2 regions of the Corynebacterium sp. UMB0012 genome follow, and region 2 is predicted to be linked to the other one. Evidence: riboswitches for the same ligand, from Rfam matches in the RefSeq annotation. Region 2 holds a riboswitch; the other holds the start of a gene.
What was found. Region 2 has a riboswitch for thiamine pyrophosphate ahead of QP324_RS02160 (ECF transporter S component). Riboswitches for the same ligand answer to the same signal wherever they lie in the genome.
Positions count from the first base shown of each region.

Region 1 (7,675 bases), on a different contig from region 2:
TTTTCCTCGCCGATGGTGCGCACGAGGTAGCCCTCCTTCTGGAGGTCAGCCTTGATGGTGGCGGCGTCTACGCCGGCGACGGTAACGGTATCGAAGAAGTCCTCGGACACGAGTTGCTTTCCAGCATTCTTAACGGCCTGCGCAAAGGAGGAAGCGAGCGCGTGGACGCGCTGGGCAATGGACTTGAGACCTTGCGGGCCGTGGTAGACGGCGTACATGGAGGCGACATTGGCCAGCAGCGCCTGCGCAGTACAAATATTGGAGGTAGCGCGTTCACGGCGAATGTGCTGCTCGCGGGTCTGCAGCGCTAGGCGGTAAGCGGGGCGACCATCCGCGTCCTTGGACACGCCTACGATGCGGCCAGGCATCTGGCGCTTCAGCTTTTCCGTGACTGCCATGTACGCAGCGTGCGGGCCGCCGAAGAAGAGCGGAACGCCAAAGCGCTGGGAAGAACCGAGCACAATATCGGCGCCCAGCGAGCCAGGTTCCTCCAGCAGGAGCAGCGAAAGCGGGTCGGTGGCCACGGTAGCCAGAGCGCCGCGGGTGTGCAGCTCCTCGATGATGGTGGAGGGATCAAAGATATCGCCCTCGGTACCGGTGTAGGCGATTACTGCGCCGATGAGATCCTCGCCCACGAGGCCTTCGCGCAGGTCTACGATTTCTACCTCGAGGTCAATCGCGCGGGCGCGCTCCGCGGCCACGGTAAGCACCTGCGGGTGCAGGCGAGAATCCAGCACCACGCGGCGACCCTTCTTTACCGCGCGGGACATAAGTCCCACGGCTTCCGCGGTGGCGGAGGCCTCATCCAGCAAGGATGCATTGGCGATGGGCAGACCGGTCAGGGACTCAATCATGGTCTGGAAGTTCAACAGCGCTTCAAGACGACCCTGGGAGATCTCTGGCTGATACGGGGTATAGGCGGTGTACCATCCCGCATCTTCCAATAAACCGCGGCGGATGACCGCGGGGGTGAGGGTGTCAGAAAAGCCTTGTCCGTAGAAGGACTTCAGCACGGTGTTCTGGTTGGCGTATTCCCGCAATGTAGCCTGTGCCTCATCTTCCGAGAGTGCCTCAGGAAGCTGAGGCAGTTCTGCGGCGCGGATCTTTGACGGAATGGCGGCATCGACCAGCGCGTCCACGCTGTCGTAGCCTACCTTCGCAAGCATGGTGGCCTGCTCCGCAGAATCCGGCCCTAGGTGGCGGGAGATGAATTCCATGTCAGTGAGACTCCTTAATGGGGGACAATGGCTGTAACCGCCCCAATTATATGTTTAGCAATGGGTGAACCGATCCCCCTTTGGAAACTTTTATGCAGCGCGTCACTGTATAGAACTGCGCCCAGTGCGCTCACCATGGGCTTAGGGGCAAGGCACCCTCAACACCTCGAATAAAAGGGGATGGATTAGTCCGGTGATTGTGGATCCATCACCCCCACTTAGCACCCCAGACATAGCTAAAGCCTCTTAGCCCGCAGTGGGGCTAAGAGGCTTTAAGCGGCGATAGAACCTTTAGACTTCGAGGTCTGCTTGGAAGTCTGCGGTCTGCAGGCGATCCTTGATGGTGGTGATGAAGCGGCCTGCGTCCGCACCGTCAACTACCTGGTGGTCGTAGGTGAATGGCAGGTAGCACATCTGGCGGATGGCGATGGCGTCCTGGCCGTTCTCGTTGACAACAACCGGGCGCTTTTCGATAGCCGCGGTGCCCAGGATGCCGGCCTGTGGCGGAACCAAGATCGGGGTATCGAGCATGGCGCCCTCGGAACCGATGTTGGTCACGGTGAAGGTAGCACCGGTGAGATCGTTCGGCTTCAGCTTGTTATTGCGGGCCTTATCAGCCAGCTCTGCAATCTGCTGAGCGATCTGCGGCAGGGTCATGTCCTGCGCCTTGTGGATAACCGGGGTGAGCAGGCCCTTCGGGGTGTCAACGGCGATAGCGATGTTGACGTCCGAGTGGTAGGTCATCTCCTTGGTCTCTGGGGTATAAGACGCATTGACGTTCGGGTGGGAGACCAGAGCCTCGGCGGTAGCCTTCACGATGAATGGCAGGAAGGACAGGTTGGCACCGTGCTTGTCGATGAACGCCTGCTTGTTCTTCTTGCGCATATCCCAGATGGCAGTCATGTCGACTTCCTGGACGTGGGTAAGCTGCGCGGAAATCTGCAGCGCCTCGACCATCTTGGCGGCGGTGATTTCGCGGATGCGGTTGACCTTCTGGGTGGTGCCGATGAGCTCCTGCTTGGCCGGATCCACGGACTTGGTGGACCAACGTGCGCGTGGGGAGTTATCGGACTGTGCGCCAGACTTGGCAGGTGCATCGCCCTCGCCAGCAGCGGCGAGCACGTCCTGCTTGCGGATGCGACCGCCCACGCCGGTGCCCTCAACGGTGTTGAGGTCTACGCCGTGCTTTTCAGCCAGCTTGCGTACCAGTGGGGTGACATAAGGAACGTTGTCGCCATTGTTGACCTTGGCAGAGGTGTTCAGGGAGGAATCCTGCTTGGATTCCTTCTTTTCCTCAGCCTTCGGTTCTGGCTTCTTCTCTTCCTTTTCTTCGGCCTTTGGCTCTTCCTTCTTTTCTTCCTGTGGCTCTGGCTTGGCCTCGGAGGAGGATGCGGTGGCGTTTTCGTCGCCGATGCGGGCGATGACTTCGCCGACCTCGATGGTGTCGTCCTCGTCTGCGAGGATTTCTACCAGGGTGCCTGCTACTGGGGAAGGAATTTCGGTGTCGACCTTGTCGGTGGAGACCTCGAGCAGTGGCTCGTCTACCTCGACGGTGTCGCCAACGGACTTGAGCCACTGGGTGATGGTGCCTTCGGTGACGGACTCGCCGAGTTCTGGCATTTCCACGTCGGCTGCGTCACCGGAGCCGCCGTTGGAGGAGTCAGCCTTTGGCTCTTCCTTTTCTTCGGCCTTTGGCTCTTCCTTCTTTTCTTCCTGTGGCTCTGGCTTGGCCTCGGAGGAGGATGCGGTGGCGTTTTCGTCGCCGATGCGGGCGATGACTTCGCCGACCTCGATGGTGTCGTCCTCGTCGGCGAGGATTTCTACCAGGGTGCCTGCTACTGGGGAAGGAATTTCGGTGTCGACCTTGTCGGTGGAGACCTCGAGCAGTGGCTCGTCTACCTCGACGGTGTCGCCTACGGACTTCAGCCACTGCGTGATGGTGCCCTCGGTGACGGATTCGCCGAGTTCTGGCATTTCCACGTCGGCTGCGTCGCCGGAGCCGCCGTTGGAGGAGTCAGCCTTTGGCTCTTCCTTCTTTTCTTCTGCCTCTTCCTCGCCCTTGTCAGCGGAGGAGTCGTTGGATGCGGAGCCTGCCTCATCCTCGTCACCGATGATGGCGATGACCTCGCCGACCTCGATGGTGTCATCCTCGTCAGCCTTAATTTCAATAATGGTGCCGGCTACGGGGGAGGGGATTTCGGTATCGACCTTGTCAGTGGAGACCTCGAGCAATGGTTCGTCGACCTCGACGGTGTCGCCTACGGACTTGAGCCACTGCGTGATGGTGCCTTCGGTTACGGATTCGCCCAGCTCGGGCATCTCAACGGAGTTCGCCATGAGTTATAAGACTCCTCGAAAGTTGGAAGTGTTCTATCGCTACCCGACAATCTTACAGCGTGATGCTCACCCTCGTGCAGATGTGGGGTGAGTAACTACCCTCCTTCCGGGTAAGCTAGGGAATTATGTTCAACCCTTTCCGCCGCAACAAGTCCAGATCGTCACTGCGACCACCCCGCGGACCGGGGGAGACCATCCGCCCGGAAGACGCGCAGGATCTGCAACAATGGGCCGCCGGAAAGGTATATGTAGAGGCCTTTGTGGAACCGGAAACTGTAGTCAATGAGATGTCCGTTGTCGTTGTGGATGAACACGGCGATTTTATCCGGCGCCGTATTGGCGGGCCGAAAGGAATTGATGCGGTGGCCAAACTTTTGAGCTGCGATATTTATGACGTGGAAGAAACCGGCTATCCGCAGCGCATGCGCGATCGCATGGAAAGGCAGCGCATCTTGCGCAAAAGGGAAGAACAAAGGCAACGCCGCGCCCGATTTGAGCGCGGCGAAAATCCCGATACAGGGCGAGAGCTAAGCTAGGTCAGCATCCTCGCGTAAATAAATTTGAGACCCGTTGCGGCGGAATTCGGCGGATTTTTCCTGCATACCTTCCTGTGGTGCTGGGCCGTGGGCTGCCGCACGGACCTGGTCGCCCAGCGTCGGCATGCCCAGCTCGGCCATTTGCCCGCCGAACATCTCGCGGATGTCTTGGCTAATGCGCATGGAGCAGAACTTCGGCCCACACATGGAACAAAAGTGTGCGGTCTTTGCTGGCTCAGCAGGCAACGTTTCATCGTGATAGGCCTGCGCGGTCTCTGGGTCGAGGGAGAGCGCAAATTGGTCATTCCAGCGAAATTCAAAGCGGGCCTTGCTCATGGCATCGTCCCAAGCGCGGGCGCCTGGATGTCCCTTGGCCACGTCCGCTGAATGCGCCGCAATCTTATAGGTAATGACGCCAGTTTTTACATCATCGCGGTTGGGCAGTCCCAAGTGCTCCTTCGGCGTGACATAGCACAACATGGCTGTACCACCCATTGCGATATGGGCGGCACCGATGGCGGAAGTGATGTGATCATAGCCAGGGGCGATATCGGTAACTAGAGGGCCGAGGGTATAGAAGGGGGCATCTGAAGCCCAGTCCTGTTCGAGTTCGTTGTTTTCTTGAATCATGTTGAGAGGCACGTGTCCGGGGCCTTCCACCATGACTTGGACGTCATACTCCCAGGCGCGGCGGGTAAGTTCGCCGATAGTCTTTAGCTCTGCAAATTGGGCGGCGTCGTTAGCATCGGCAAGGCTGCCGGGGCGCAGGCCGTCGCCAAGCGAAAATGCAACATCGTATTGAGCGAAAATCTCGCATAGCTCATCGAAGTGCTCGTACAGAAATGACTCTTTGTGGTGAGCAAGGCACCATCCCGCCATGATGGAGCCACCACGGCTGACAATGCCGGTCACGCGATTGCTTGCTAGCGGTACATACGCCAAGAGCACACCGGCGTGAATGGTCATATAGTCCACACCCTGTTCGCATTGCTCGATGACGGTATCGCGGAAGATTTCCCAGGTCAGATCCTCTGCCACGCCATTGACCTTTTCCAATGCTTGGTAAATGGGCACGGTGCCAATGGGAACTGGGGAATTGCGGAGGATCCACTCGCGGGTGGTGTGGATATCGTCACCAGTGGAAAGATCCATCACGGTGTCCGCGCCCCACTGGGTAGCCCAGCGCAGTTTGGACACTTCTTCCTCGATGGAGGAGGTAACCGCGGAGTTACCAATATTGGCGTTGATTTTGGTGAGAAATTTTCGCCCAATGATCATGGGCTCAGACTCGGGGTGGTTGACATTATTAGGGATAATGGCGCGGCCGCGAGCTACCTCAGCGCGAACGAATTCCGGATCGCAGTGCTCACGCAGTGCTACGAATTCCATTTCGCGGGTGATGATTCCTTGGCGAGCGTAGTGCATTTGAGTTACGCGGCGCCCGGGCTGAGCCTTAAGCGGCGGGCGCTTAGAGCCTTTCCACTCTTGGGAAGACGCCCCGCGGCGCTGTGCGGCACGTCCATCGTCAGCCAGCTCGCGGCCGCGACCGGCGTACTCTTTGGTATCTCCGCGCTCGCTAATCCACTCGCTGCGCAGGGCCGGTAGCCCCACTTCAGGTGCGCATTCTGGCCCACGCGTGCGGTAGACGCGGAAGGGCTCATTGGGGCCTTGTGGGGAATCATCCAGTTGGATTTCGGTCTCTGGAACTTCTAGACCGTCGTGGTGAATGGGGGAATAGGAATGCTTAGGGTGGTTTTCTGGGGCAGCCGTCATGGCAAGCGCTCCTCTCTTCCTTCGTAGGTATTAACCAAACAGGTTCGAACGGTCTATGCGCAGCTTTAGCGCACTCTCAGCCCGTGCTCGGGCACCCGTGGGGACGCAGATCACCCTATAACAATCGTCTCGCATAGCGCAGAGCTTTCGCCATTTGGGTGGAGACGTATTTGTCGAGGTGAGGTAGTAGGAGCCTTGGTGGCACAATTCAACAGGAAACTTTCAGGTACCTGACACCCGGATCCAATATCGGCATTCCATACTTAATTCATGCGTTTGAGAGAGCGCATGCGAGAGAGATAGAGAGAACCCCTCCTGTTTCCAGAGGGCGGCTGCATTAGCCGATACATGGAAACACCTTGTAGAGAGACGCCAGCGGCCCTCGGACCAGATTCGGTTCGAGGGCCGTAGGCGTCTTCATGTGTTTAGCAGATGGTGGCGCCGGCAGCGGCTAACTCTTGCAACGCGGCTTCGCCGCGTGCTTCGTCCACTGGGGAGCAATACTCACGCAGTACTCGGACGGTAAAGCCCTCTTTAAGGGCGTCGGCAGCCGTGGCACGCACGCAGTGATCGGTGGCAATGCCCACGATATCCACGGCGTCTATGTGGCGCTCGCGCAACCAGTCGGCGAGCAAGGTGCCGTTCGCAGCGCCCTCGAATCCGGAATAGGCGGCGGTGTATTCGCCCTTGCGGAAGTAGGCTTGCGCCGGCCCGATGGCCTCATGCATGGCTGCCCCGTGGGACTCGGCTACGCAGTGCACCGGCCAAGAATCGACAAAATCCGGGTCCGTAGAAAAGTGAGAACCCGGATCGATGTGCCAATCCTGCGTGGCTACGACGGTTTCGTAATCCCGTTGCAGGGTAGCGATTTTTACAGCGACCTCGTTGCCCCGCTCGGTGCCTAAGGCGCCGCCGGGGCAGAAGTCATGTTGCACGTCAACGATGATTAAAGCAGGCTTCATGCTTCTAGGATTCTAAACGCACTAAGCCTGTTGTGGTGCTACTTTAATTCAGCAATCTCGCGCAAGGCGGCAACCACCGTGCGGGTGGGCACGCCGGTGCCCATCTTTGGGGTGTATCCATAAGCGCCCGTGGTGTTGAAGGAAGGGCCAGCCACATCGATATGGGCCCATTCGATTCCCTCGCCCACGAAGTGCTGGAGGTAGGTGCCGGCGTATTCCATGCCGCCCTCACGCTTGGCGTTGATATTGCGGATATCGGCGCTGGCAGATTTCACTGATTCTTCGTGTTCTTCCAGGAGCGGCATGGCCCAAGCCTTCTCGCCCACCTCGCGGCCGATCTCGGCCATGCGATCGCGGAATTCTTCCGAGCCCATCACGCCGGCGGTGCGCTCACCCAGGGCGACCATCTGGGCGCCGGTCAAGGTCGCGGTTTCGATGAGGAAATCGGGGTTGTCCTCGCTGGCGCGCGCAATGGCGTCGGCAAGCACGAGGCGTCCCTCCGCGTCAGTGTTGAGAACCTCGGAGGTAATGCCGCCGTAGTGGGTGATGACGTCACCCGGGCGGGTAGCATCGCTGCCCGGCATGTTTTCCGCCAGTGGCAGGGTAGCGGTGATGCCCACCTTCAGGTTCAGCTTTGCTGCGGCGATGATGGCTGCGGCCATTGCAGCGGAACCGCCCATGTCAGAAATCATGTCCCACATCTTGGCGCCCGGCTTCAGGGAAATTCCGCCGGTATCAAAGGTAATGCCCTTGCCCACCAAAGCGACGTGTCGCTTGGCTTTCTTCGGCTTCCAGCTCAAGCGGACCAAGCGCGGCGGGCGGGCGGATCCGCGGCCGACGGCCATGATGC
Region 1 is NZ_JASOKQ010000007.1:8,632-16,306, forward strand. It holds gene gcvP (aminomethyl-transferring glycine dehydrogenase) at 1-1,217, opposite strand, end outside; gene sucB (2-oxoglutarate dehydrogenase, E2 component, dihydrolipoamide succinyltransferase) at 1,509-3,554, opposite strand; gene QP324_RS04895 (oxidoreductase) at 3,680-4,090, shown strand; gene thiC (phosphomethylpyrimidine synthase ThiC) at 4,082-5,863, opposite strand; TPP riboswitch at 5,862-5,972, opposite strand; gene QP324_RS04905 (isochorismatase family protein) at 6,289-6,825, opposite strand; gene QP324_RS04910 (leucyl aminopeptidase) at 6,864-7,675, opposite strand, start outside.
Region 1: another riboswitch for thiamine pyrophosphate. It lies ahead of thiC (phosphomethylpyrimidine synthase ThiC); the one in region 2 lies ahead of QP324_RS02160 (ECF transporter S component).

Region 2 (7,675 bases):
CAGCCGGTGCTAAGGCAGATGCCCGCAAGAAGGTACAAAACGCTGCTGATAAGGAGATGCAGCACATCCGCGAGCGCGGCGAGCGCGAAATTGCCCGCCTTGATGAAATCTGGAACACCTTCATCAAGCTGGCTCCGAAGCAGATGATCATCGATGAGACCATCTACGAAGAGCTGGTTGACCGCTACGAGGATTACTTCACCGGCGGCATGGGTGCAGAAGCCATCCAGACCCTGGTCCGCAACTTCGACCTCGAGGCTGAGGCCGAGGAACTGCGCGAGATCATCAACAACGGCAAGGGCCAGAAGAAGATGCGTGCCCTGAAGCGCCTGAAGGTCGTTGCTGCCTTCCTGCGCTCCGGCAACGATCCGGCCGGCATGGTGCTGGATGCCATCCCGGTTATTCCGCCAGAGCTGCGCCCGATGGTGCAGCTGGACGGTGGCCGCTTTGCTACCTCCGACCTGAACGACCTCTACCGCCGCGTGATCAACCGCAATAACCGTTTGAAGCGCATGATCGATCTGGGTGCGCCAGAGATCATCGTGAATAACGAGAAGCGCATGCTGCAGGAATCTGTAGACGCGCTCTTCGATAACGGCCGCCGCGGCCGTCCGGTTACCGGTCCGGGCAACCGTCCGCTCAAGTCCCTGTCTGACTTGCTCAAGGGCAAGCAGGGCCGCTTCCGCCAGAACCTGCTGGGTAAGCGCGTGGACTACTCCGGCCGTTCCGTTATTATCGTTGGTCCGCAGCTGAAGCTGCACGAGTGTGGTCTGCCGAAGCTCATGGCGCTCGAGCTATTCAAGCCGTTCGTCATGAAGCGCCTGGTAGAAAATGACTACGCGCAGAACATCAAGTCCGCCAAGCGCATGGTTGAACGCCAGCGCCCAGAGGTGTGGGACGTTCTGGAGCAGGCCATTTCCGAGCACCCAGTGATGCTCAACCGCGCACCTACGCTGCACCGCCTGGGTATTCAGGCCTTCGAGCCGAAGCTGGTTGAGGGTAAGGCTATTCAGCTGCACCCGCTGGCTTGTGAGGCGTTCAACGCCGACTTCGACGGTGACCAGATGGCAGTCCACCTGCCACTGTCCGCTGAGGCTCAGGCTGAGGCTCGCGTCCTGATGCTGGCGTCCAACAACATTCTGTCCCCGGCATCCGGTAAGCCGCTGGCAATGCCACGTCTGGACATGGTTACCGGCCTGTACTACCTGACCATGGACAAGTCCGAGGACGAGATCGGCGGCAACGGCCGCTTCCGCGAGGCAGAAGAGGACAAGCCGGCTACCGGCGTCTTCTCCTCCTACGCTGAGGCCCTCATGGCCTATGACCGCGGCACCGTTGGTCTGCAGGCTCCGATCAAGGTCCGCATCGATCACCTTCGCCCGCCGAAGGAGATCGAGGAGGAGCAGTTCCCAGATGGCTGGTCCAAGGGCCAGGCATGGATGGGCTACACCACCATTGGCCGCGTCATGTTCAACGAGCTGCTGCCATGGAACTACCCGTACCTCGAGGGCATCATGGTCCGTAAGGGCGGCGGCTCCGGCAACAAGGTTCTCATCGGTGACGTGGTCAATGACTTGGCCAATAAGTACCCGATGATCACTGTTGCTCAGGTGCTGGACAACATGAAGGATGCCGGCTTCTACTGGGCAACCCGTTCCGGCGTGACCATCACCATGTCTGACGTTCTGGTTCTGCCGAATAAGACCGAGATCCTCGAGTCTTATGAGAAGGAAGCAGAGCGCATCGAGCGCAAGTACTGGGAGCAGGGCGCCCTGACCGAGCGCGAGCGCTACGACCGCCTGGTTGAGCTGTGGAAGGACGCTACCGACACCGTCGGTGAGGCCGTCGAGAACATGTACCCGGATCACAACCCGATTCCGATGATCGTGAAGTCTGGTGCGGCCGGTAACATGCGTCAGATCTGGACGCTGGCCGGTATGAAGGGCATGGTTGTGAACTCGCACGGTGATTACATCACCCGTCCGATTAAGACCTCCTTCCGCGAAGGCCTGTCCGTGCTGGAGTACTTCAATAACTCCCACGGCTCCCGTAAGGGCCTGGCCGATACCGCGCTGCGTACCGCTGACTCTGGCTACCTCACCCGCCGTCTGGTTGACGTGGCCCAGGACGTCATCGTCCGCGAAGAAGACTGTGGCACCCGCCAGGGTGTCCGCGTCCCAATCGGCGAGGAGTCTGGCGACAAGGTTGTTCTCTCCGAGCTGTGGGAGACCTCTGCATCCGGCCGCGTTCTCGCGACCGATGTCAAGGACGCCAACGGCGAAGTCGTGGCTGAGGCCGGCTCCGACCTCACCGAAGAGCTCACCCAGAAGCTGCTGGATGCCAAGGTTACTGAGGTCAAGGTTCGCTCCGTGCTGACCTGCCAGACCCCGGCTGGCGTGTGTGCCAAGTGCTACGGCAAGTCCATGGCTTCCGGCCAGCTTGTCGATATCGGCGAGGCCGTCGGCATCGTGGCTGCGCAGTCCATTGGTGAGCCGGGTACCCAGCTGACCATGCGTACGTTCCACCAGGGTGGTGTCGGTGGCGATATTACCGGCGGTCTGCCGCGTGTTCAGGAGCTCTTCGAGGCCCGTAATCCGAAGAACCGCGCTCCTATCGCTTCCGTTGACGGCACCGTCTCCCTGTCCGATGAGGGCAACTTCTGGACCCTGACCATCACCCCGGATGACGGCTCTGATGATGTGGTCTACGAGAAGCTCTCCAAGCGTCAGGGCCTGGCTCAGGTTCGTCGCCCGATGGAGTCCAACCCGGACGCCATGATTGAGCGTTCCCTCAAGGACGGCGACCACGTTGAGACCGGTGACCGCCTCATGCGTGGTGCGGCTGACCCGCACGACGTGCTCGAGGTCCTCGGTCGCCGTGGCGTGGAGCAGCACCTCATCAACGAGGTGCAGGCTGTGTACCGTACCCAGGGTGTGGCTATCCACGATAAGCACATCGAGATCATCATCCGCCAGATGCTGCGCCGCGGCACCGTCATCGATGCCGGTACCACGGACTTGCTGCCGGGTAACCTCATTGACCTCTCTGAGGCTAAGCAGCTCAATGCTGCCCAGGTTGCAGAGGGCGGCGAGCCAGCTCAGCTGCGCTCGGAGATTATGGGTATTACCAAGGCTTCCTTGGCTACCGAGTCCTGGCTGTCCGCTGCATCGTTCCAGGAGACCACTCGCGTGCTTACCGACGCCGCTATTAACAAGCGCTCCGATAAGCTCATCGGCCTCAAGGAGAACGTCATCATCGGTAAACTCATCCCGGCCGGTACGGGTATCTCCCGCTACCGCAATATCTCCGTCAAGCCGACCGAGGCTGCGCGCAACGCCGCATACTCGATTCCGACTTACGGCGATTCCATCTACGGCGATGACGGCTTCGGTGAATTCACCGGCGCTTCCGTCCCGCTGGATGAGGACTTCACCTTCTAACGTGCAGTTCAATTTGCGTTAACGCGGGAAATAAATGGCCCCGCCTTCCTGAACGATAGGAAGGCGGGGCTGTTTCGATGTCTAGGGAGCACCGCTAGACTGCTTTGCTAGTATGAATGCAGCTTTTGGCCAGACACCTTTAAAGGAGTGCGGCCTAAGTTATTGAAAACTGCACACTTCACGGGTGCTTGCGCGCTGCTCTGTTTTGCAGCTGTGTCGGGCTGAGATGCCGCCAGATGCGCGGTGAACCGTTGAACCTGATCCGGATAATGCCGGCGAGAGGGAGGAAATTTTGACTACTAATACACGTGCGTCTGCTGCCCCGAAGCGCAGCCTGAACTGGCGCGTGGTCGATATTGTGGTGGCGTCCGTTCTAGGCGTGGCTTGTGGCTTTGTGTTCTTGGGGTGGAATGCAGTGGGCTATGCCTGGTTTGAGGCCATGGACGCTGTGACTCCAGGCCTCGGCGGTATCGCTACGGGTATCTGGCTTATTGGCGGTGTGCTTGGTGGTCTGATTATTCGCAAGCCAGGTGCGGCTGTCTATGTGGAGGTTCTTGCCGCAACCGTTTCTGCAATGCTGGGCTCCCAGTGGGGCCCTAGCACCCTGTACTCGGGCTTGGCACAGGGCATTGGCGTGGAAATCATCCTGGCCATCTTCCTGTACCGCAAGTTTGGCCTGGGAGTATCCATTCTGGCCGGCATGGCAGCTGGCTGGGGTGCCTTCATCCTGGAGCTGTTTACCTCCGGCAACCTGGCTCGTTCCTTCGAGTTCAAGCTCATCTACTTTGTGACTCTGAACATCTCCGGCGCTATCTTGGCCGGTGCGCTGGGTTTCTTCGTGGTGAAAGCCCTGGCTAAAACCGGTGCCCTGGATCGCTTTGCCGCAGGCCGTGAACAGCGCGCTTAGGGCGTGTTGTGTCCGTGTCTGATTGTGCATCATTGGCGGGAAACGCCACCAAGATAACAGCCCGAGGATTCGGCTGGACTCATGCCGGACGCAGCGAACCGGCGCTATCCGATATTGACCTGATCATCGAGCCGGGAGAACGCGTGCTTTTATGCGGCGACTCTGGATCGGGAAAGTCTACCTTCCTTGCGGCGATGGCCGGAGTGCTGGGTTCCGATGAGGAAGGAACCCGCACTGGTGAAATTCTCTTAGAAGATTCCACCGGCATGGTGGAGGAGCCCGGACGTACCATCCCAGTGGGGCTGGTGCTTCAGGATCCGGATTCGCAGGTGATCTCCGCGCGCGTTGGCGATGACATTGCTTTCGGCTGCGAGAACCTGGCGTATCCGCGCGAGGAAATCTGGCGCCGTGTGGCCGCAGCCAAGGAACTGGTGGGTCCATTCGTGGATCTGGATTTTCCCACCGAGCGGCTCTCCGGTGGGCAGAAGCAGCGCTTGGCGCTCGCCGGCGTCATCGCTATGGGGGCGGGCGTGGTGCTTCTCGATGAACCCACGGCCAACCTTGACCCCGCCGGCGCACGCGATGTGGTGTGCGCCGTGGCTAGGCTGGTGGAAGAAACCAGCGCGACGCTCGTGGTGGTAGAGCACCAGCACGCGGCGTGGGACGGCGTACTCGACCGCGCAGTGGAGCTGGACCGCGGGCGCATCGTGGCCGATACTTCCTTCACGGAGGTGGCTCAGCGCCGCCAGGTCTCTGGCCTGCCGCAGGCGCGCCGCCTTGGCGAGGCCGAGCTTGCGCAGCGCGAAGCCGCACTGTGGAGCACCGACCTCGTCACGCGCTATGGTCCGCCCCGCACGATTGCGCTGCCGGCGGGAGCCTCCACGGTCATTACCGGGCCGAATGGCGCGGGTAAGTCCACCTGGTTGATGACCATGGCTGGGTTGTTGCCGGCTGAATCAGGTGAGATTGGGGTCGCCGATTTCGTGCGTCGCGGGGTCAAGGGGTCGCCGCTGCGCTGGAAATCGCGCGAGCTGGCGGACCGCATTGGCTTTGTCTTCCAGAACCCGGAGCACCAATTCGTCGCCCGCACGGTGGCCGAGGAGCTGCGGGTTGCGCCCAAGGTGATGCGCGTCGACCCGCCGGAGGAGAGGATCGCGCAGCTGGTGGAATCACTGCGGCTGGAGCATCTCTTGGAGGCCAACCCGTTTACGCTCTCGGGCGGCGAGAAACGACGCCTGTCGGTGGCCACTGCCTTAGTGACCGCGCCGTCGGTGTTGCTGTTGGATGAGCCCACCTTTGGGCAAGACCCCCAGACCTTCGTGGAGCTGGTGCACTTGCTGCGGCAACTGGCAGATGATGGCACCACCATCGCCTCTATTACCCATGACCCGCTATTTATCCAGGCCTTGGGGGATCACCGAGTGGAGGTTCACGGTGCCTAATCTTTTGCGCGGGGCTAACCCGCTTAGTCGCATCTTTTTGATGTTTATCTGGGTTACCCCACTATTGGCCTCCATTGACTGGGTTTCGGCTGCGGTGTCGCTGGCGCTTACCCTGATCCTCGCGCCGCTGTGCGGGGTGTCATGGGGGCAGCTACTAAAGGGCGGTTGGTTCCTTTTTCTCATAGCGCCGATTTCCGGTATTTCCATGCTGTTGTACGGCGAGCCAGGTGGCAAGGAGTATTTCAGTTGGTGGCTGGTGCAGGTCACCGAGAATTCCCTTAGTCTGGCGATCGCCATTACGCTGCGCGTTTTTGCCGTGGCGCTACCCATGGTGGTCCTAGCCCGTGATATTGATCCGACCGAATTGGGCGATGCCCTCTCGCAGATCCTCAAGCTGCCCTCGCGCTTTGTTATTGGTGCGGTCGCCGGCGTGCGTATGATGACGCTCTTCCAGTCCGACTGGCAGTCGTTGGGGATGGCGCGCAGGGCGAGGGGACTGACGGACGTCGGCAAGCTGAAGCATCTGCTCACCATGTCTTTTGGTCTATTGGTCATCGCGCTGCGCCGCGGTGGCAAGTTGGCCACGGCAATGGAGGCGCGCGGATTTGGGCGCACCCCGCCTGGAGGAGGGGCAAGGACATGGGCGCGCGAGTCGCGTCTGCATGCCCGTGATGGGTGGATTATGGCCCTAGGTACTGTCTTCGCTTTCGTACCGGTGGTAGTTTCGGTACTCACTGGGGCCTGGAGATTCTTCGGCCTATAAACCGCGAAAGCAGTGATTGAGCGACCATGGACTTTGATAGCCAACTAGAGCGCCTTTTAGAGGATATTGTCACGCTGGCGGCAGCTAGAAAGCGTGCCTTCAAACCAGTGACCGTGCTTATCGACGGCCCCTCGGGCGCCGGCAAAACCTGGACCTCCGCCGCACTGGCCGAGCGCACCAATTGGCGGGTAGTGCACCTCGATGAGTTTTACCCCGGCTGGCATGGCCTGGATAAGGGCTCGGATATGGTGGCCGAGCAAGTATTGCGCACCATGAACCCCGGCTACTGGCGCTGGGATTGGGAAGCAGGCGCCCCAGGGGACTGGGCCAGCTTGGATGTGCGCGATGACCTCATCGTGGAGGGCGTGGGCTCGGTAACTGCCGCCAATATTGCCGCGGCCAAGGAGAGGGGCGCGGTAGTAAGCGTGCTTATCGACGGCCCCCGGGACCAACGCCGCGAACGCGCCATCGCCCGCGAGCCCGCCTACGAGCAGTGGTTTGAGACCTGGGAAGCACAGGAAAGGGACTACTTTGCCACGAAGGCCGCCGAGGCGGACCTGGTCTGGGAATGGTCCTAGCAGGAGGAAGGCGCCGATCGCGTTTTGTATAAAGCGTGATCGGTTTGCTACTCTAAACCTCAGTTCACTATGCGTGCCGTCTTGGCGCGCGGTGAAGAGTCTGATCCTTTACAAGGCACCGGCCTTGGAAAGAGTTCTGGACATGCGGCAGCGCCCCGGGAAAGAGCGCCCATTTTTGCATGTTTGGTTCTTTTCCTTGGTAGTGGTGCGATTCGACAGAAAGACTGTTAAATGCCAACTATTCAGCAGCTGGTCCGCAAGGGCCGCCACAGCAAGCGTTCTGAGGTGTCTACCGCTGCGCTGAAGGGTTCCCCGCAGCGTCGCGGTGTGTGCACCCGCGTGTACACCACCACTCCTAAGAAGCCGAACTCCGCACTGCGTAAGGTTGCTCGTGTTCGCCTGACCACCGGTATTGAGGTTTCCGCCTACATTCCGGGCGAGGGCCACAACCTGCAGGAGCACTCCATGGTCCTCGTTCGCGGCGGCCGTGTGAAGGACCTTCCTGGTGTTCGTTACAAGATCATCCGCGGCGCTCTGGATACCCA
Region 2 is NZ_JASOKQ010000003.1:21,031-28,705, forward strand. It holds gene QP324_RS02155 (DNA-directed RNA polymerase subunit beta') at 1-3,440, shown strand, start outside; TPP riboswitch at 3,611-3,743, shown strand; gene QP324_RS02160 (ECF transporter S component) at 3,733-4,347, shown strand; gene QP324_RS02165 (ABC transporter ATP-binding protein) at 4,362-5,789, shown strand; gene QP324_RS02170 (energy-coupling factor transporter transmembrane protein EcfT) at 5,782-6,552, shown strand; gene QP324_RS02175 (hypothetical protein) at 6,579-7,130, shown strand; gene rpsL (30S ribosomal protein S12) at 7,362-7,675, shown strand, end outside.